DNA from 3 places in the Amycolatopsis solani genome. Region 3 is predicted to be linked to each of the others. Evidence: riboswitches for the same ligand, from Rfam matches in the RefSeq annotation. Region 3 holds a riboswitch; each other region holds the start of a gene.

Region 1 (6,734 bases), 610 kb from region 3:
GACGCGCACCTCGGCGGGACTCGGCGCGCCGAGGATGTCCAGGGTGTCGTCGGCGAGTTCGGCGGGCATGCTCCGCGTCATGCCGGCTTTGGCCTCGGCGCGGGAAAGCTCGTGGAACCGCACCGGCGAGCCCAGCGCGTCGGCGATGGCGGCCGCCTGCTGCCGCGGCGTGATCACCGCCGGCCCGGTCAGCTCGTACACGCCGCCGGCGTGCCGGTCGTCCAGCAGGCAGGCCGCGGCGACCTCGGCGATGTCCACCGGGTCGACGACCGGCACCCCGGTGTCACCGAAGGGGGCGGCGACGACCCCCTGGGTGCGGACGCTCTCGGCCCACCACAGCGCGTTGGAGGCGAAGCCGCCCGGCCGCAGGACGGCCCAGTCCACGCCGGCTTCCCGCACCGCGTCCTCGAGCGCGCGCATGGCGATCCGCGTCGTGCCGAAGGGCCGGGTCACCACGCCGAGGGTGGACAGCAGGACGATCCGGCCGACCCCGGCGCGCGCGGCCCGTCCGATGACGCCGGCGGGATCGGCCCCGACGGCGTGCAGGTCCCCGGAGAGCAGGAGGAACAACGCCTTCGCGCCGGCCAGCACGGGCTCGAGACCGGCGGGATCCGCCAAGTCGCCCACCACGTGCCGGACGCCGTCGGGCACGTCGGCGGCGTGCCGCGACACCGCCGTCACCTGCTGACCCGCCTCGGCCAGCGCCCGCGTCAGCGGCCGGCCCACGTTCCCGGTCGCCCCGGTCACCACGATCATGAACAGCTCCTTCGTCCGATTTCCTGGTGATCGGGACGGTAGGAGCCGAGCTAACTCCTGGTAAGTACATACCTTTGGGTAAGCTCAGGACATGACCGGAGGCTCGCAGCTCACCCCCACCGGCGCCGAGGCCCGATATGAGGTGTTTCACACCGACTGCGTCGCGCGGGACGTCGTCGACCACGTCACCAGCCGGTGGGGCATCTGGGTGCTGATCTCGTTGCAGCGCACCGATCTCAGGTTCTTCGAGCTGCGGGAGAGCATCGAAGGCATCAGCGAGAAGATGCTCTCCCAGTCGCTGCGCGCGCTGGTGCGGGACGGCCTGATCTGGCGGCGGGTCGAGCCCACGACACCGCCGCAGGTCACCTACGGGCTGACCGAGTTCGGCCGGGACGTCGGCGAGCCGCTGCTGGAGCTGTTCGACCGGATCACGCGCCGGCTCGCGGACTAGCTCAGTCGTCCGCGATCAGGGCCTCGAGTGCCGGGATCGCCGCCGTCAGCGCCTCACGGTGCTCGGGGGACAGCCGGTCGAGGCGCCGGTTCAGCTCCTGCACCCGCGTCGACCGGACGCCCGAGACGAGCCGCTCGCCCTCCTCGGTCGCCTTCGCCAGCCACGCCCGGCGGTCGACCGGGTCGGACTCGCGGCTGACGTAGCCGGCCTCGACCAGGGACGCGATGATCCGCGACATCGTCGCCGCGGCGACGCCCTCCTTGGCCGCGAGGTCGCCGAGGCGGAGCTGGCCGGAGTTCACCAGGGTCGCCAGCGCCGAAATGGCGCCGTGGCCCGGGCCCGGCACCCCGGCCTGCCGCAGTGACCGGGACAGCCTTCCGACGGCCAGGTACAACCTGCCCGAGACGTCCTGGACCGATGTGCTCGTCACGGCTGGCTCCTTCTGCCCTGCCCCGCCGCCGGTGCGCCGGAAAGTGCCGTCCACCTTACGGGTTCGCCGTGCGCGTTCGGCGTGAAGGCACCTTGGTTCACCGAGGTGGACTCGACGCCTGCGCCCAGAACCGCTGCGGCACGCGCCCCGCGCTCCGGGCCAGGTGACCGGCGACGACGGCCGAACGCATCGCCGAAGCCATCCGCTCCGGATCGGCCGCCCGAGTGACGGCCGTGGACAGCAGGACGGCGTCGCAGCCGAGCTCCATCGCCAGCGTCGCGTCCGACGCCGTGCCGATTCCCGCGTCCAGGATCACCGGCACGCCCGCCCGCGAAACGATGAGCTCGATGTTGTGCGGATTCCGGATGCCGAGGCCGGTGCCGATCGGCGCGCCCAGCGGCATCACCGCGGCGCACCCCGCCTCCTCCAGGCGCAGCGCGAGCACCGGGTCGTCGTTCGTGTAGGCGAACACGGTGAACCCGTCGGCGGCCAGCCGTTCGGCCGCGTCGAGGGTCTCGAACGGGTCCGGCAGCAGCGTCCGGTCGTCGGCGTGGACTTCGAGCTTGATCAGATCGGTGCCGAGGGCCTCCCGCGCGAGCTGCGCGGTGAGCACGGCTTCGGCGGCCGTGCGGCAGCCCGCGGTGTTCGGCAGCAGCTCGATGCCGAGCCGGTTCAGGAGCTCGAGCACGCCGGAGCCGCCCTCGGCGTCCGCGCGGCGCATGGCGACGGTGGTCAGCTCGGTGCCGGACGCGACCAGCGCACGTTCGAGCACGGCCAGGTTGGCCGCGCCGCCGGTGCCGATGATCAGCCGGGACGTCAGCTTCGAGGTGCCGATGACCAGCGGTTCTTGGTCCACTTCAGCCTCCCTGGACCGCGGTGAGGACGTCGACGCCCGCGCCCTTCGGCACGGTGGTGGCCGCCCAGTCCGCGCGGCGCACGACGACGCCGTCGACCGCGACGGCGATCCCGGGCCGCGGCCCGCCGGACGCGTCGAGGACGTCGGCGACGGTGGCGCCGTCCGGGAACTCCGTCCACTCGCCGTTGAGCTTGATCTCCATCACACGTGCTCCTTCTGGTGCAGCCGAGCGGGCGAAGCCGCTTCGACGCCTTCGGGTGGCTCCTCGCCTTCGAGCCAGGCGACCACGGCGGCCGCGGTCACGGGGGCCATCAGCAGACCGTTGCGGTGGTGCCCGGTCGCGGCGAAGACGCCGTCGTCCAGGACACCGACGTAGGGCAGCACGTCCCGGCTCGCGGCCCGCAGCCCGGCGGCGGTCTCGGCCAGCTCGTACTCGGTGATCGCGGGGAAGACGCGTTCGGCGCCTTCGAGCAGCTCGCGCACGCCCCGCGCGGTGACGGCCCGGTCGAAGCCCGCCTCGTACTGCGTGGCACCGAGGACGAGCTCCTGGTCGCCGCGCGGGACGAGGTAGATCGGCCGGCCCTCGACGACGGCCCGCACGGTGTGCGCGGGCGGCGGCAGGCAGCCGCGCCGGGGCTTCAGCCGCAGGATCTCGCCCTTGAGCGGCCGGACGGCGCCGGCCAGCTGCGGGTGCAGCCGCCCGGTCCAGGCCCCCGCGGCGAGCACGACGGCTTCGGCGGCCGGCAGGGTTTCGACGCGCTCGCGCACGAACCGGACGTCGTGGTTGACGCAGGCCGCGTAGAGCGCGTTGAGCAGTTTCCGGTTGTCCACGGCCAGGTCGCCGGGCACGTGGAGTCCACTTCGGACGGACCCGACGCCGGGTTCGAGCCGCTTGGTCTCCCGGCTGGTCAGGCGTTCGGCGGCACGGCCGATCGAGTGCAGGTAGCCGGCGAGGATGTCGAGGTGCCCGGCGTCGGCGCTGTCGAACGCGACGACGAGCGTCCCGTGCCCGGCCAGCCCGGGGTCGACGCCCTCCTGCTCGAGGTCGCGCGCGAAGCCCGGCCAGCGTTTCAGCGACGCTTCACCGAGCGCGAGCACGTCTTCTTCGCCGGGCCAGGCCTCGGTGACCGGGGCGAGCATGCCCCCGGCCAGCCAGGACGCGCCACCGCGCGCGGGCTCGGGATCGTGGACGGTGACGTCGTGGCCCGCCTTGGCGGCACGCCACGCCGCGGACAGGCCGATCACGCCGCCGCCCACCACTGCCAGGTTCGTCATGGGATCACGCTCCCTGCGCCGGCATGACCCGGATCAGGTTCCACGGTCGGAGCGGCAGCTCCCTCTCAGCCCGTGCCCCGGGCTCCCGTGCGGACCTCCCCACCCTAGCTCGCGCGGTACGGTCGCCGCTATGCCCGCCCTCTCCGGTGACAAGATCCGCGCCCGGCTCGACGCCGCGCGCCTGTACCTGTGCACGGACGCCCGCACTGCCCGCGGCGACCTGGCCGCCTTCGCCGACGCGGCGCTGGCCGGCGGCGTCGACGTGATCCAGTTGCGCGACAAGACGGGCGGCTCTCCGTTGGAGGCCGCGGCCGAGATCGCGGCGCTGGAGGTGCTGGCCGAGGCGTGCGCCCGCCACGGAGCGCTGCTGTCGGTGAACGACCGGGCGGACGTGGCGCTCGCGGTCGGCGCGGACGTCCTCCACCTGGGCCAGGACGACATCCCGGTCCCGCTGGCCCGCCGCATCCTCGGCGACGACGTCGTGATCGGCCGCTCGACCCACTCCCTCGACCAGGCGCTGTCGGCCGCGTCGGAGCCCGGGGTGGACTACTTCTGCACGGGCCCGTGCTGGCCGACCCCGACCAAGCCGGGCCGCCACGCACCAGGCCTGGACCTGGTGCGTGCGGTGGCCGGCTGGGCCCCGGAACGCCCGTGGTTCGCGATCGGCGGCATCGACGACGCCCGCCTGCCTTCGGTGCTGGACGCGGGCGCGTCCCGCATCGTCGTGGTCCGCGCGATCACCGAGGCGGAGGACCCCACCGCGGCGGCCCGCGAACTGCGGGCCCGCCTGCCCTGACGCGCCGGCTTCGAATCCTCTGTGGAGCTTGTTACCCCCGAAACGGAATCTTCACCCGAATCGTCTGGGAACTACCCGATCGGGCCAATTGCTCACCGCGAGGAGTAACAGCGTTCCACTGAACAGCGACCTTCGTGCGGAACCCCGCGACCTGAACCCGGGGTTTCGCATGGAGGATTCACGCAAATGTACCGCAACATCGAAGAAAGCGGGCCACCACCCCGGCGGCCGATTACGAAAAGCACGCGCATCATGCTCGGCGCGTTGGGAGTGGCGCTCGCTTTCATCACTCTTCTGGTCGTTCTCAGCCAGTGCAGACCGTCGACTTCGAGCACGGACATCGTGTGGATCGCAGAAAAGACGACCCACTCTCCGGGAGCAATTCCACGGGCGCTGCGCAGCCGCGTCCGGGCAGCGGGCGCGGAAGCCGGCGTGCGGTTCAGCACCTACGCCGTCGGTGAGCAGGCGATTCCCGTTGCGGACGCCGAAGCGCTCGATCTCGACCGGGGCAACGGGAAGGTCGGCGACGCCGGTCAGCAGGCGGCCAACGTCGACCGGATTCTCAAGGACGTAAACGGGCGCATCGAAAAGGCCGCCGTCAGCAGAACCGGCTTTTCCCTCTACGCCGCCTTGAGAGCCGCCGCGAACGAGGTCGAGCGCGCCGGGCACGTGGAGGCGTGGCTGAGCACCACGGTCCTGACGGGCTCGACCGATCCGCTCACGATCGCCGCGCTGAGCGCGGGTGCCGAACCGGCGCAGGCCGTGGACGAGTTGATGAAGACCCCGCTCAAGGAGCTCGATCTCCACGACGTCGACCTCCACGTCGTGCTCCTCACGCCGGTCGGCGACGAACAACGCCCACTCGACCTCAGAGCCGAGTCGTGGCGCACCAAGTTCATCACCGAACTCGCCGACCGGCTCGGCGCCCACGTTGACGGCCTGTTCCACGACAGCGGAACGGCACCGCCATGGCGGGACAGCTCCCGGGTGCCGGTGATCGCGGCGGCCGCGCCGCCACCGCAGGCCGTCACCCCCGGACCGCCCCGGATCGACAATGCGGCCTTCGAGCCCGACAGCGCGGAATTGATCGACCGGTCCGCCGCCACGGCCGCGGCCACCGAAGTCGCCCGGCAATACCGCGCCAAGAACGGCCGGAGCAGGATCACCGTCACCGGCTATTGCGCGAAGTACGGGAACGCCGACGGAGCCCGAGTCAAATCGGCCGAGCGAGCGGAAGCGATCGCCGCACTGCTGCGTGAGCAGGGTGTCCCGGACGGCGACATCGATACGGCCGGCTCCGGCTTCGACCGGCTCGCACCCGGAAGCAACGACCTCCGATCGCCGGCGCAACGCGTCGTCGTCATCGAGCTGACCGAACGTCCCTGAACGGAGAACAGTGACCGAAACCCCTGATCTCGAACTGGAGCCGTACCCCGGCCTGCCGAAAGGCACCTTCCGCGAAAAAGACCTCCCCCGCCCGGCGGTCATCGCGCTGGGGATAGCCGATGAAGGCGTGTGGTCGGCGGCCGTCGAGACCTATCTCAGCGTCATCGATCCGGACACCGGCAAGCCCGACCACGACCGCCCGCTGGCCGACGCGGCCGCCAGCGCCGTCCACAACGCCGCGGCCACCTGTCAGGCGGTGGCGCTCGACTATTCGGCTCGCTCCGACGACCGCGCGGCGGCGCAAGAGGTCGAGGCGGCGAAGCACGTCGCAGAAGCAGTCGACGTCATCGAGTACGCCGGCGGGATCATGCACGAAACCGTCACCGGGCCGGACGGCGAGAAGCTCAACGGCTGGCGGATCCAGGCCATCCACCAGCGGGACGAGGCGCTGGCTCGCCAGCGGAGCTCCGAAGGCGACGCACGGCACACCCAGCACGGCTGGGAAAAGAGCTGGCGCCTGATCGCCGCGGCGCTGCTGGGCGCGATGGACGCGCTCCTGCTTTGGAAGCCGCTGCTCAACCTGTCGTTCGAAGGCAGCGCCGACAACACCTTCCGCTGGGCGATCGGCGCCGGCATGGTGGCCCTCCAGGTGCTGGCCATCGAATGGGCGGCACGCACGTTCGTGAACGCCGAACGCCAGAGCGTGGACCGCCGCAGTGCCGCGGGCGATCACAACCGGCCCCTCACGAGCAGGCGCCTCCTCGGCGATGAGGCCGCGCCCAGC
Region 2 (6,734 bases), 600 kb from region 3:
TCGCGGTGAGCGCGTCCCCCTTCCGCGCGGCCGAGTCGTCGGAGCCGTCGTTGGTCAGGTCCGGGTCGGCGACCGCGTAGAGCTGGTACGGCCGCCCGGTGAGCGACTGGAAGTCGACGTCCACCAGCACCGTCGTGGCGGCCGGGTCGGTGACGTAGGTCTTGGTCAGCCGCCAGCGGTGCTGGTCGTCGGTGATGGTCTGCTCGTAACCCAAACTGTCGTCGCCGGTGCGCCGCACCTGCTGAGACTTGGCGGTGTAGTCGATGGTCGCGAAGCCGCGCCCGTCCGTGACGACGAAGTTCATCGACCGGACGCTCGGCGTGGACAGGTCCGGGTAGTAGACCTCGGACAGCTGGCCACCTTGGAGGGTGAACCAGACGTTGCTCGACCGGTCGTGGGCGGTGCCGAAGCCGGTCTTGTTCGCGGGCAGCCAGCTGGGATGGGCGCCCGGGGCGCCGGGAGCCTCGCCCTGTGCCGCCGCGGTCGCCGGTATCAGCCCGGTGACGAGCAGCCCGGCGAGGGCGCCGAACATGAGTTTGCGCATATCAACCCCACAGGAAGTCGCTTCTGCACCGTTACAGAAGCGCCTGGAAGTGTCTCGCCGATCCTTCACCGGCGCATGGTCCGAACCGGTGAACCACTGACCGTCACTGGTCCGGTCGGCGGTTCACGGACAGCGAACCGCCGTCCACCCCTTTCGGGCGCACACTTGTAGTACCTGCAACGGTGTAATCGAGGTCCCCATGGAAGACGCGATGGACGCCTACTCGCGCGCCGTCAGCACGGTCGCCAAGACCGTCACCCCGCACGTCGCCGGGGTGCAGCTCGCGCGCGGCGGCGGGTCGGCGGTCGTCTTCGCCGACGACGGCCACCTGCTCACCAACGCCCACGTCGTCAGCGACCACCGGCGTGGCGTCGCCACCTTCGCCGACGGCAGCGAGGTGCCCTTCGACGTCGTCGGTGCCGATCCGCTGTCCGACCTCGCCGTGCTGCGGGCGCGCGGGGGAAACCCGCCCGCCGCGAAGCTGGGCGACGCCGACGAGCTGGTCGTCGGGCAGCTCGTCGTGGCCATCGGGAACCCGCTCGGCTTCTCCGGCACCGTCACCGCCGGGGTCGTCAGCGCGCTCGGCCGGGCGCTGCCGGTGCGGCAGGGGCGCACCACCCGCGTGATCGAGGACGTCATCCAGACCGACGCCGCGCTCAACCCCGGCAACTCCGGCGGCGCGCTCGCGGACTCCGCCGGCCGGGTCGTCGGCGTCAACACCGCGGTCGCCGGCGTCGGGCTCGGGCTCGCCGTGCCGATCAACGCGACGACCCGGCGGATCATCGACACGCTCGTCGTCGAAGGCCGGGTCCGGCGCGCGTACCTCGGCGTCGTCGGCGTGCCCGCGCCGCTGCCGGACGACGTCGCCGAGCGCACCGGGCAGGCGGCCGGCCTGCGGGTGCGCGAAGTCGTCTCCGGCGGCCCCGCGGACCGGGCCGGGCTGCGCGCCGGGGACCTCGTGCTGACCGTCGGGCGCACGCGCGTTTCGGACGCGCAAGGCATCCAGCGCCAGCTGTTCGCGGAGGTGATCGGCACCGCGCTGCCGATCACCGTGCTGCGCAACGGAGCCATGGTCGACGTGTACGCCACTCCGGCCGAGTTGGTCGGCTGACTTGAGTATCGCGCTCCGGCGTGGCATGGTCGGTGGCACAACACCAACGCGGGAGCTCGCGCCATGGCGGGCTGAGAGGGTGACTTGCGTTTCGCAGGCGTCACCGACCGCATGAACCTGACCGGGTAATGCCGGCGTAGGGAGTGAAAGTCGTTGACGACGCTCGAAAACAAGCACGTCTCCGTAACGACCGGCCCGATCACGGGCTCGCACAAGGTGTACCACCAGACCGAGTCCGGACTTCGGGTTCCGGCTCGCCGGATCGACCTCTCCAACGGTGAACACTTCGACGTCTACGACACTTCGGGCCCGTACACGGACCCGGACGCGAACATCGACGTCCACAGTGGACTACACCGGCTCCGCGCCGGCTGGGCCGACGGCCGCGAGCACAACACCCAGCTCGGGTGGGCCAAACAGGGCGTCATCACGCGGGAAATGGAGTACATCGCCGCCCGCGAGCGCGTCGAACCGGAGTTCGTGCGGTCGGAAGTCGCCAGCGGCCGCGCGGTGATCCCGGTCAACCGCAGGCACCCCGAGTCCGAGCCGATGATCATCGGCAAGAACTTCCTGGTGAAGATCAACGCCAACATGGGCAACTCGGCCGTCTGGTCGTCGGTCGAGGAAGAGGTCGACAAGATGGTGTGGGCGACCCGCTGGGGCGCCGACACGATCATGGACCTCTCCACCGGCAAGCGGATCCACGAGACGCGGGAGTGGATCATCCGCAACTCGCCGGTCCCGGTCGGCACCGTGCCGATCTACCAGGCGCTGGAAAAGGTCGACGGCGAACCGGAAAAGCTGTCGTGGGAGATCTACCGCGACACCATCATCGAGCAGTGCGAACAGGGCGTCGACTACGTCACCGTGCACGCCGGCGTGCTGCTGCGCTACATCCCGCTGACCGCGCGGCGCGTCACCGGCATCGTCAGCCGCGGCGGCTCGATCATGGCCGCCTGGTGCCTCGCGCACCACCAAGAGTCCTTCCTGTACACGCACTTCGAGGAACTCTGCGAGCTCCTGCGGCAGTACGACGTCACGTTCTCCCTCGGCGACGGCCTGCGTCCGGGTTCGATCGCCGACGCCAACGACCGCGCCCAGTTCGCCGAGCTCGAAACCCTCGGCGAGTTGACGCACATCGCGCGTTCGCACGACGTCCAGGTGATGATCGAGGGCCCCGGCCACGTGCCGATGCACAAGATCAAGGAGAACGTGGAGCTCGAAGAAAAGCTCTGCGGTGAAGCGCCGTTCTACACCCTCGGTCCACTCGCGACGGACATCGCGCCCGGGTACGACCACATCACGTCGGCCATCGGCGCGGCCCAGATCGGCTGGTACGGCACGGCCATGCTGTGCTACGTCACGCCGAAGGAGCACCTCGGCCTGCCGAACCGCGACGACGTCAAGACCGGCGTGATCACGTACAAGATCGCCGCGCACGCCGCGGACCTGGCCAAGGGCCACCCGTACGCGCAGGAGTGGGACGACGAGCTGTCGAAGGCGCGCTTCGAGTTCCGCTGGAACGACCAGTTCAACCTCTCGCTCGACCCGGACACCGCACGGTCGTTCCACGACGAGACGCTGCCCGCCGAGCCGGCCAAGACCGCGCACTTCTGCTCGATGTGCGGCCCGAAGTTCTGCTCGATGCGGATCACGCAGGACGTCCGGAAGTACGCCGAGGAGCACGGACTGTCCACTGTGGAGGCAATCGAGGCCGGCATGGCGGAGAAGTCGGCGGAGTTCTCGGACGCGGGGAACAAGGTCTACCTGCCCGTGGTGCAGCCGTGACACCCCGGACCGCCCTCACCATCGCCGGATCCGACTCCGGCGGTGGTGCGGGCATCCAGGCGGACCTGCGCACGTTCTTCGCCAACGGCGTCCACGGGCTCGTGGCGCTGACCGCGGTCACCGTGCAGAACTCCCTGGGTGTGCAGGGTTTCACCGAGATCCCGGCCGACGTGGTCACGGCGCAGATCAAGGCGGTGGCGTCCGACATGGGCGTCGACGCGGCGAAGACGGGGATGCTCGCGACGGCCGAGATCATCCGCTCGGTGGCGAAGACCCTGGACGAGCTCGGCTTGGCCTTCCCGCTGGTCGTCGACCCGGTGGCGGCGTCCATGACGGGGCACGCGCTGCTGCGGGAGGACGCGCTGGAGGCGATCCGCACGGAGCTGTTCCCCCGCGCCACGCTGATCACCCCGAACCTCGACGAAGTCCGGTTGCTGACCGGGATTTCGGTGACCTCCCCGGCCACCCAGCGCTCGGCGGCCGAAGCCCTGCTGGAGTTCGGCTCCCGCTGGGTCCTGGTCAAGGGCGGCCACATGGCGGGCACGGCGGACTGCGTCGACCTGCTTTCGGACGGCCGCGACTTCATCTCGCTGAGCGGCCCCCGCTACCAGACGGAAAACACCCACGGCGGCGGCGACACCCTGGCGTCGGCGATCACGGCGTCCCTGGCGAAGGGCGCCACGGTCCCGGACGCGGTGGCGGCGGGGAAGCGGTTCATCGAGCGCTGCGTGGCGGAGGCCTACCCGCTGGGCGCGGGCGTCGGCCCGGTTTCCCCGTTCTGGGTGCTGGACCGCTGACGCCGCTTCTTCGCGGTGACGGCGGCCGGCGCCAGCCGGTACTCCACGCTGATCACCTCGATCCGCTCCCCGGGGATGATGACCCGGCGGTAGGAGTCCGGCAGCGGCAGGAGCGGGCTGCCGGCGTCCGGCTTGGCCGCCAACGGCTTGGTGAGCATCAGCTCGCGATCACCCACCGGGAGGTCGGCCGTGAAGTTCTCGACCTGACCGGTGTACACCAGCCCCCCGGTCAGCCGGACCCTGGCGAACACCGCGTGCCCGTCCGGCACGCCGTGCCGGAAGGCCTTGCCCCAGAGACTGACGACGCGGATGGTCTCCCCTTGGCGCCGCGCCAGCCACTTGTGCAGCCCGAACGCCAGCGCGTGGGAGATCGCGGCCGCCACGACGAGGGTCAGGACGACCGCGCCGTAGTGGTCCGCCAGGTAGGCGTTCCCGCCGAGGATCAGGGCCCTGGGGTCGAAGAACAGCCGGGGGAAGAGCCACTGCGCCGCCTGCAGGAGCACGAGGGTGACCAGGGTGAAACCCAAGCTGCCCAGTGCGACCCGGCCGATCTCGCGGAACGCCGATTCGGCCACCGCCACGCGGCGGCGCGCTCCCAGCAGGTCGAAGAACAACCCGGGCGCGACCACGAGCAGGAACAGCACGGCCGCGAGCCACGTGCCCGGGATCATCCGGGGTAGTCGGCCGGAGCCTGCTCACCGTCGTCGTCGCCCGGGAAGCACCCGTCGTCCCCGTCGTCCGGCGGCTCGGCGTGGCGCATGATCAGCTGGGGTGGCTCGTCGGTTACCCGCGAAACCTCTTCCCGGCTCCACCGGGAGAACCATCCGGTCACGTCGGCCACCTTTCACGACGGGGGTTCGGCTCCCATGAGTCGCGGCACCGGGGACGGCCGTTACCGAGCGGGCCGGCGGCTCAGCGGACCGGCTGCAGTTCCCGGGTGTCGTACTCCTCGCGGGCCGAGCGGATGCGGTCGAAGTTGGCCTGCGACCACGTGCTCAGCGCGACCAGGTGCGCGCCGACCTCGGCGCCCATCTCCGTCAGCGCGTACTCCACCGTCGGCGGGGTCGTCGGGTACACCGTGCGCGTCAGGAAGCCGTCGCGCTCCAGCTGGCGGAGGTTCTGCGTCAGCATCTTCTGGCTGATCCCGTCGACCGCGCGGCGCAGCTCGCCGAAGCGGTGGGGGCCGCGGGCCAGTGCGCCCAGCACCAGGGCCGTCCACTTGTTGGCGAGCAGGTCCAGCACGTCGCGGCACGGGCAATTGCGAAGGTACACGTCCCAGGTGGTTTCCATCGGGTACCTACTCCACTTCTAAGTGCCTTCTGGCGAAAAGTGACCAACGCTCCGACTATAGGTGGGACAGCCCTGACGAGAAGGAGTGAAGTGATGCGCATCGTGACCCAGGAGACCCTCGGCGGGCCGGAGGTGCTCCGCGTCACCGACGCACCGCGGCCGGAACCCGGGCCGACGGAGGTCCTGGTGCGGGTGCACGCCGCTGGGATCAACCCGGTCGACTGGAAGGTTCGGGCCGGCGGCGGGTTCCTCGGTGAACCACCGTTCACCGTCGGCTGGGACGTCGCCGGCGTCGTCGAAGAGGCCGGCTTCGGGGCCACCGGCGTCCGGGAAGGCGACGAGGTGCTCGGTATGCCGTGGTTCCCCCGCCCGGCCAACGCCTACGCCGAGTACGTCACCGCGCCGTCGCGGCACTTCGTGCGCAAGCCCGCCGGGCTCTCGTTCGCCGAGGCCGCCGCGCTGCCGCTGGCCGGGCTCACCGCCTGGCAGGGCTTGGTCGACGTCGCGAACGTCCGCAGCGGACAGCGCGTGTTCGTCGACGCCGCGGCCGGCGGGGTCGGGCACCTCGCCGTGCAGATCGCCAAGGCGCGCGGGGCGCACGTGATCGGCACCGCCAGCGCGGGCAAGCACGACCTGCTCCGCGAGCTCGGCGTCGACGAGCCGATCGACTACCACGACAAGTCCGCCACGACGTCCGATGTGGACGTCTACTTCGGACTGGTCGGCGAAGCGAGCGACCTGCGCTGGCTGCCCGCGATCAAGCCGGGCGGCCTGCTGATCGCCGTGCCCAGCGGCGTCGCGGACGAGGTCGAAAAGGCGGCTGCCGCACGCGGTGTGCGCACGAGCCGGATCCTGGTCGAGCCCGACCGCGGCGGGCTGACCGGCCTCGTCGAGCTCATCGAGGCCGGTCAGCTGAAGGTCCGCGTCGAGCAGGCCTTCCCGCTGGAAGACGTCGCCAAGGCGCACGAGCTGGGTGAGTCCGGGCGCGTGTCCGGGAAGCTCGTGCTGACCCTCTAACCCCGGGCGAGCACCTGCGGCAGCACCGTCGTGAGCCCGGTCCAGTCCGCGGTGATCACCGACGCGTGCTGCTTCGCCAGGTCGGCGACGCGCTGGTTGGCCTGGTCGACCGTCGGGTTGTGGGCGTCGATGGCCGGCGCGACGTTCTGCGCGTCGGTCATCACCACGTAGTAGTGGTTGGCGTCGT
Region 3 (6,734 bases):
CCGGGTGCCGCTCACATCGGGTCGACGCCGTGACGCGGCGAAGGCGCGAAGCTGCGAAGGCGTTGTCGCGAACACTTCGCGGATCGTCTCGTTGAACTGCCGCACGCTGGAGAACCCCGCCGCGAACGCGACGTCGGTCAGCGGCAGCTCGGACAGCTCGATGAGCAGCCGCGCCGAGTGCGCCCGGTGCGCGCGGGCCAGTGCGAGCGGGCCGGCGCCGAGTTCGGCGGTGAGGACCCGGCCGAGCTGGCGTTCCGAGTAGCCGAGCCGCCGCGCGAGGCCGGGGACGCCTTCGCGCTCCACGGTCCCGTCGGAGATCAGGCGCATCGCCCGCGCCGCGAGGTCGGCGCGCACGTTCCAGTCCGGCGAGCCGGGTACGGCGTCGGGCAGGCAGCGGCGGCAGGCGCGGAAGCCGTTGGCCTGCGCGGCCGCCGACGTCGGGAAGAAGCGGACGTTCTGCGCCTTCGGCGTCGACGCCGGGCACGACGGGCGGCAGTAGATGCCGGTGGTGCGGACGGCCATGATGAACTGGCCGTCGAAGCGCGAGTCGCGGGCGGTGACCACGCGGTAGCAGCGCTCGGCGTCGCGCCAGAGTGCGAGCGTTTCGGTGACCATGGATCCGAGCATGCCAGCAGGTCAGCGCCACGGCTGGCGGAAATCCGACGCGGCGTTGGGTGCATGGGGCCGGGGCGGGGGAGACACGTAGACTGCGGGGTCGTGAGCCTCACCCTCGGTATCGTCGGCCTGCCCAACGTCGGCAAGTCCACCCTGTTCAACGCGCTGACCCGCAACGACGTGCTCGCCGCGAACTACCCGTTCGCGACGATCGAGCCGAACGTCGGCGTCGTGCCGCTGCCGGACCCGCGGCTGGACAAGCTGGCCGAGCTGCACAAGTCCGAGAAGATCGTGCCGGCTGTGGTGTCCTTTGTGGACATCGCGGGCATCGTGAAGGGCGCGTCCGAGGGCGCCGGGCTGGGCAACAAGTTCCTCGCGAACATCCGCGAGGCCAACGCGATCTGCCAGGTCATCCGGGTGTTCGACGACCCCGACGTGATCCACGTCGACGGCCGCATCGACCCGTCGAGCGACATCGAGACGATCAACACCGAGCTCATCCTCGCCGACCTGCAGACGCTGGACAAGGCGCTGCCGCGGCTGGAGAAGGAAGCGCGGACGAAGAAGGAGAACAAGCCCGCGCTGGACAACGCCCAGAAGGCGAAGGAGATCCTCGACGCCGGGCGCACGCTGTTCCAGGCGCAGAAGGAAGTCGACTTCGACGCGCTGCGCGAGCTGAGCCTGCTGACGACGAAGCCGTTCCTCTACGTCTTCAACGCCGACGAGTCGGTCCTCACCGACGAAGCCCGCCGCGAGGAGCTGACCAAGCTGGTCGCCCCGGCGGACGCGGTGTTCCTCGACGCGAAGGTCGAGGCGGAGCTGCTGGAACTGGACGACGAGGAGTCGGTCCGCGAACTCCTGGAGTCGGTCGGCCAGCCGGAGCCGGGCCTCTATTCCCTGGCCCGCGCGGGCTTCCACACGCTCGGCCTGCAGACGTACCTGACGGCGGGCCCGAAGGAGTCCCGCGCCTGGACGATCCCGAAGGGCGCGACGGCCCCGCAGGCCGCGGGCGTCATCCACACGGACTTCGAGCGCGGCTTCATCAAGGCGGAGATCGTCTCATACGACGACCTGATGGAGCACGGCTCGATGGCGGCCGCCCGAGCGGCGGGCAAGGTCCGCATGGAGGGCAAGGACTACGTCATGGCCGACGGCGACGTGGTCGAGTTCCGCTTCAACGTCTGACGCACGCTGCGCGAGCAGAAACTACTGAGTGTTGTTTTCATTGGGCGCAGGGTATGCTGCGTCCAATGAAAGCTTCACCGAGCTTGCTGCCGCTGCTGCGTTCGCGCATGCAGGGTGAGCTGCTGGCGCTGGTCCTGCTCCACCCGGAGCGCGAGTACACCATCACCGAGCTCGCCGAGGCCTGTGGTGTCACGCCGACGGCGGTGCTGCGCGAGGTCGAACGGCTCGTCGGGGGCGGCATCCTGGCCGACCGGCGGGTCGGCCGGAGCCGGCTGGTCAAAGCCCGCACGGACACCCCGCTCTACCGGCCGTTGAGCGAGGTCATCGCGGTCACCTTCGGGCCGCTGCCGCTGCTCGCCGAGGCTTTGGCCGGTCTGGCGGGGGTGCGCGAGGCCTACATCTACGGGTCCTGGGCCGCGCGCTACCGCGGCGAAGCGGGGCCGCCGCCCGGGGACGTCGACGTGCTCGTCGTCGGTTCGCCCGATCCGGACGCGCTCTTCGACCTGGTCGAGGGCGTGTCGCGCAGGCTGGGCCGCGAGGTCAACGTGCACCGGATCGCGGCGGCGTCGTGGGCGGCGGACAGCGCGGATCCGTTCCTCACCAGCGTGCGCGAGCGTCCGCTGGTCCCGTTGCCCCTCGATCAGGAGACCGCCCGATGACCCGGTGGAACCAGGGACGCGCCACGATCGACGCGCTCATCGCGCGCGGTTCGCTCGAACACGTGCCGGCTTCGCGGGAGGCTGCGGAAGCGGAGCTCGTCAGGGCTCGCACCCACGTCGTTTCCGCGCGGCAGCTGCTGACCACGGATCCGGAAGGCGCCTACACGCTGGCGTACGACGGCGCCCGCCGGGCTTTGGCGGCCGTCCTGCAGAACCAAGGCCTGCGTGCGACGAGCCGCGGTGGCCACATCGCCGTCTACGAAGCGGTTCTCGCGCAACTCGATCCGCCGCTGGGGCCGCTTCTGCGTCCCTTCAACCGGATGCGAGTCCGGCGCAACGAAGTCGCCTACCGTTCTTCCGAGGCACCCGCGGTGACCGCCGAGGACGTGACCGCTGACGTGGCGAAGGTCGACGACCTCATCGGCGTCGCCGAGAAGACGATTCCCACCATGCCGCGCTACTGATGGAGAACACGTCGTCCCGCCCGCTGGCCCCGGACGAACGGGCCACCCTCGACGTCCTGCTCGCCCGGGACTTCCCCGGCGCGGCCGAGCTGCGGGTGCAGGCCGCCACGGCCCGGGTGACCGGCCGCTGCGGTTGTGGCTGCCCCACGATCGACCTCGCGGTGGACGAAACGACCCCGCGGGCGGCACTGGAGGAATCCGTCGCGGTCGAGGCCGACGCGCCGGACGGCGGGCTCATCGTGTTCGTCGACGAAGGCCGGCTCTCTTGCCTCGAGTACTGGACGACGACGGGCGAGACACCGGCGGGGTTCCCCAAGCCGGAGGAGATCCGTTGAGGGCGCCGCCGCGCTGAGAAGCTGACGGCACCCATCTTTCGACCAACGACAGGGACGCTTCGTGCGCGCGGGCTTGCTGACGGTCGATACTGCTCTCGAGTGTGTCCGTCATGGACCTCTGTGCGTCCGTCGTGGACGTGCTAGTGTCCCCTCGTGTGCCACTCGGCGCCATCGAGTGAGAGGTTGACCGTGCCTACGTACGCGTACTGGAATAACAAGGGGGGCACCGGCAAGACCAGCCTGTGCTTTCAATCGATCTGCTTCTACGCCAACGCTCACCCCGAGGAGCGAGTGCTGGCCATTGATGTTTGTCCGCAGGCGAATCTTTCGGAGTTGTTCCTTGGCGGACTGGCGAATGGAGGAAGTGATCGTCTGCTGGCTAGGCAGGGTGAGACGATCCGAGCTACTATCGGTGGCTATTTTCAGCTCCGCCTGCCCTCGCCCTATTCGGCTCCCAATTTCAATCCGGATGATTTTCTTACGCATCCAGTCGAGTACAATGAGCATGTCCCAGAGAATGTCGACCTGATCTGCGGTGATCCGCTCCTCGAGTTGCAGTCGAACGCAATTTCCACGCTTGCGAACACGCAGATTCCCGGCACGGACGCGTGGGTGACGGTGGTTGACTGGCTTCGCGACCTACTTGGGAGACTTGAAGGTCGTTATGACACAATCTTTGTTGATTGCAACCCGAGCTTCTCGATCTACACGCAGATCGCGCTGTCGGCGGTCGACCGGCTTGTCCTGCCGGTGATGGCCGATGACTCGTCTCGTCGTGCCATTCAGAACGCGTTCTCCTTGGTATACGGTCTCAAGCTTCCGTCGGACATCTACTTGGCCTACGCGTTCGCCACGCGACTGCAGAAAGTTGGGAGGGTGCTACCAAAGGTGCATCTGATTGCGAAAAACCGGCTTACTCAATACATCACGGATGCCTCCGCGTACTCTGCGGTCTTGGAGACGATCGAGCTGGATGTACGGAAATTGCTGGCAAGCAACCCTGAGATCTTCGCGTTCGACGAGGTTGAGGATGGCGTTATCAGTATCCGGGACTTCCAGACAACCGGCGTGGTGGCCTTCTCGCACGGTTGTCCGCTTTATGCGCTCAAGTCTGGCAAACGGAATGTACTTGGTCGCCGGGTCACCGTTAAAGAAGACTACCGGCTTAACATGGTTGCCGCGATGAACGATCTTGTCGACAAGTTGTAATACATACGCTGGGCGATCGACGACCAGATGTGGCCCTATGAGTTGCCGTGCTGGTGTGCACCTACAGGACCTTAGGTGACCTGTCAGGTGCGCTGTCCACTGACTGAAGGCGCCGCCGCGCTGAGATCAGAGCGGCGGCGCGGACACGCTCAGCCGAGCAGGCCCATCAGTGCGATGGCGATCAGCACCACCGCGGGGGCGAGGGCGTTGATCCAGGCGCGCTGCGCGGGGGTGAGGGCGGCGGTGCTGTTCATGGCGTTTCCTAGGGCCGAAACCGATGCTTCCGCCCTGCTCAGCGCGCTGATCATGCCCTTCGTTAGCGCCTGTGATCGAACTCACCGGCATCCGGGTGACGGCGGCCCCGGACGGTGAACCAGAGCACACCGCCGGCTGCTGCCACCATCGTCGCGAATGCCGCTGTGCCGACCACGATCGCCTGGGTCATGACCACCTCTCCTAGCAAAGTCGTTTACTGGGAGACGTCGAAACCGAGAAAAAGTGCACTCAGCGTAACCAGAATCACAGGGCGGCGATGACCGAGTCGATCTCGGCCGCCAGGGAGAAGTCCTTCGCCGTGAGGCCGCCCGCCGAATGCGTGCTGAGGCGGAACGTCACGGTGCGCCAGCGGATGTCGATGTCCGGGTGGTGGTCGGCCGCTTCGGCGAGGACCGCCACGCGGTCCACCGCCTCGATCGCCTGGGAGAACGAAGCCAGCTCCACCTCGCGGGAGATCACCGCTCCGGTGCGCGTCCAGTTCGCGCCCAGACGTCCGTCGGCCTCGGAGTCGCTCAAGATTTCCGTCATGTCTCCATGGTCGTCCGTCCTGGACTACGCTGCACGGTTGCCACGGGAGTCCGGTCAGCCGGGCTGAGAGGCGGGTCACCCCGCGACCGTTCGCACCTGACCGGATCATGCCGGCGAAGGGAGGGCTTTCCCTCCTCGTCCGGCGAAGTGCAGGAGGGGTAGATGAAACGCAGGGCTGTTCGCGCCGCGACGGCCGTCGCCGTGGTCAGCGTCGTCGCCGCGGGGTGCTCGCTGTCGGACGGCGACGGTGGCACGCAGCAGACGCCCACCGTCACCCTCGTGACGCACGACTCCTTCCTGGCGCCGCAGGAGGTGCTCGACGCCTTCCAGAAGCAGTCGGGCATCAAGATCTCCGTGCTCAAGCAGGGCGACGCCGGATCGCTGACCAACAAGCTCGTGCTCACCAAGGCCAACCCGGTTGGCGATGTCGCGTACGGCGTCGACTCGACGTTCGCCTCGCGCGCGCTCAAGGAAGGCGTCTTCGAGCCCTACACCAGCCCGGAGGCCGACCGCGGGCCGCAGCGCTACGCCGTCGATCCCGAGCACCGGCTGTCCGCCGTCGACGTCGGGGACGTCTGCGTCAACGTCGACGCGAACTACTTCGCCACCAAGGGGATCCTGGCGCCCGCGAGCTACGACGACCTGGCCGACCCGAAGTACAAGGACCTCCTCGTCGCCGAGGACCCGGCCACCGCGTCGCCCGGGCTCGCGTTCCTGCTCGGCACCATCGCGAAGTACGGCGAGGCCGGCTGGAAGGACTACTGGACGAAGCTGAAGGCCAACGGCCTCAAGGTGGTCAGCGGCTGGGAAGAGGCCTACACCGAGGAGTTCTCCGGCTCCTCCGGCAAGGGGCCGCGGCCGATCGTCGTCTCGTACGCGTCTTCGCCCGCCGCCGAGGTGGGTGACGACGGGAAGCCGCGCACCAAGGCGCTGCTCGACACCTGCTACCGGCAGGTGGAGTACGCCGGCGTGCTGGCAGGCGGCAAGCAGACCGAGAGCGCGCGCAAGGTGGTCGACTTCCTGCTGTCGCAGCAGTTCCAGGCGACCGTCGCGGCCAACATGTACGTCTACCCGGCGCGCCAGGGCGTCGACCTGCCCGCGGGCTGGGCGCAGGTCGCGCCGCTGCCGCAGAAGCCGGAAGCGCTGACGGCGGACCAGGTGCAGGCCGGCCGGGAGAAGTGGATCGGCGAATGGCGCACGCTCGTGCAGTAGTGACCCCACCCAGGACTGCCCGCGGTTTCGGCCTGGCATTGCTCGGCCTGGCTCCGATCGGCTTCCTGGTGGTGTTCTTCGCCTGGCCAGTGCTGGCGATCGTCGGGCGCGGGTTCGCCGAGGGCGGCCTCGACGTCGTCCTCGGCGACGCGCGGACCTGGCAGCTGGCCGGGTTCACCGTGGCGAGCGCGGCGGCGTCGACCGTGGTCGCCGTGGTCGCCGGGCTCCCGGTGGCGTTCCTGCTGGCCCGG

What was found. A riboswitch is a leader RNA that binds a small molecule or an ion and turns the genes downstream of it on or off. The one in region 3 is predicted to bind thiamine pyrophosphate.
Region 1: another riboswitch for thiamine pyrophosphate. It lies ahead of thiO (glycine oxidase ThiO); the one in region 3 lies ahead of SD460_RS13255 (thiamine ABC transporter substrate-binding protein).
Region 2: another riboswitch for thiamine pyrophosphate. It lies ahead of thiC (phosphomethylpyrimidine synthase ThiC); the one in region 3 lies ahead of SD460_RS13255 (thiamine ABC transporter substrate-binding protein).

The regions. Positions count from the first base shown of each region.
Region 1 is NZ_JAWQJT010000001.1:2,064,982-2,071,715, reverse strand. Features, by position in the region: gene SD460_RS10350 (SDR family oxidoreductase) at 1-756, opposite strand, end outside; gene SD460_RS10345 (winged helix-turn-helix transcriptional regulator) at 848-1,207, shown strand; gene SD460_RS10340 (MarR family winged helix-turn-helix transcriptional regulator) at 1,209-1,637, opposite strand; gene SD460_RS10335 (thiazole synthase) at 1,735-2,493, opposite strand; gene thiS (sulfur carrier protein ThiS) at 2,495-2,695, opposite strand; gene thiO (glycine oxidase ThiO) at 2,695-3,768, opposite strand; TPP riboswitch at 3,762-3,867, opposite strand; gene thiE (thiamine phosphate synthase) at 3,899-4,564, shown strand; gene SD460_RS10315 (OmpA family protein) at 4,751-5,950, shown strand; gene SD460_RS10310 (hypothetical protein) at 5,961-6,734, shown strand, end outside.
Region 2 is NZ_JAWQJT010000001.1:2,081,639-2,088,372, reverse strand. Features, by position in the region: gene SD460_RS10415 (glycoside hydrolase family 15 protein) at 1-544, opposite strand, end outside; gene SD460_RS10410 (S1C family serine protease) at 744-1,655, shown strand; TPP riboswitch at 1,694-1,815, shown strand; gene thiC (phosphomethylpyrimidine synthase ThiC) at 1,809-3,443, shown strand; gene thiD (bifunctional hydroxymethylpyrimidine kinase/phosphomethylpyrimidine kinase) at 3,440-4,240, shown strand; gene SD460_RS10395 (DUF6338 family protein) at 4,183-4,911, opposite strand; gene SD460_RS10390 (hypothetical protein) at 4,908-5,072, opposite strand; gene SD460_RS10385 (winged helix-turn-helix transcriptional regulator) at 5,153-5,530, opposite strand; gene SD460_RS10380 (NADP-dependent oxidoreductase) at 5,624-6,547, shown strand; gene SD460_RS10375 (phosphatidylinositol-specific phospholipase C domain-containing protein) at 6,544-6,734, opposite strand, start outside.
Region 3 is NZ_JAWQJT010000001.1:2,678,072-2,684,805, forward strand. Features, by position in the region: gene SD460_RS13215 (DNA-3-methyladenine glycosylase 2 family protein) at 1-615, opposite strand, end outside; gene ychF (redox-regulated ATPase YchF) at 718-1,800, shown strand; gene SD460_RS13225 (ArsR family transcriptional regulator) at 1,866-2,459, shown strand; gene SD460_RS13230 (hypothetical protein) at 2,456-2,923, shown strand; gene SD460_RS13235 (hypothetical protein) at 2,923-3,258, shown strand; gene SD460_RS13240 (ParA family protein) at 3,448-4,467, shown strand; gene SD460_RS13245 (hypothetical protein) at 4,784-4,912, opposite strand; gene SD460_RS13250 (4a-hydroxytetrahydrobiopterin dehydratase) at 4,987-5,271, opposite strand; TPP riboswitch at 5,304-5,411, shown strand; gene SD460_RS13255 (thiamine ABC transporter substrate-binding protein) at 5,434-6,483, shown strand; gene SD460_RS13260 (ABC transporter permease) at 6,462-6,734, shown strand, end outside.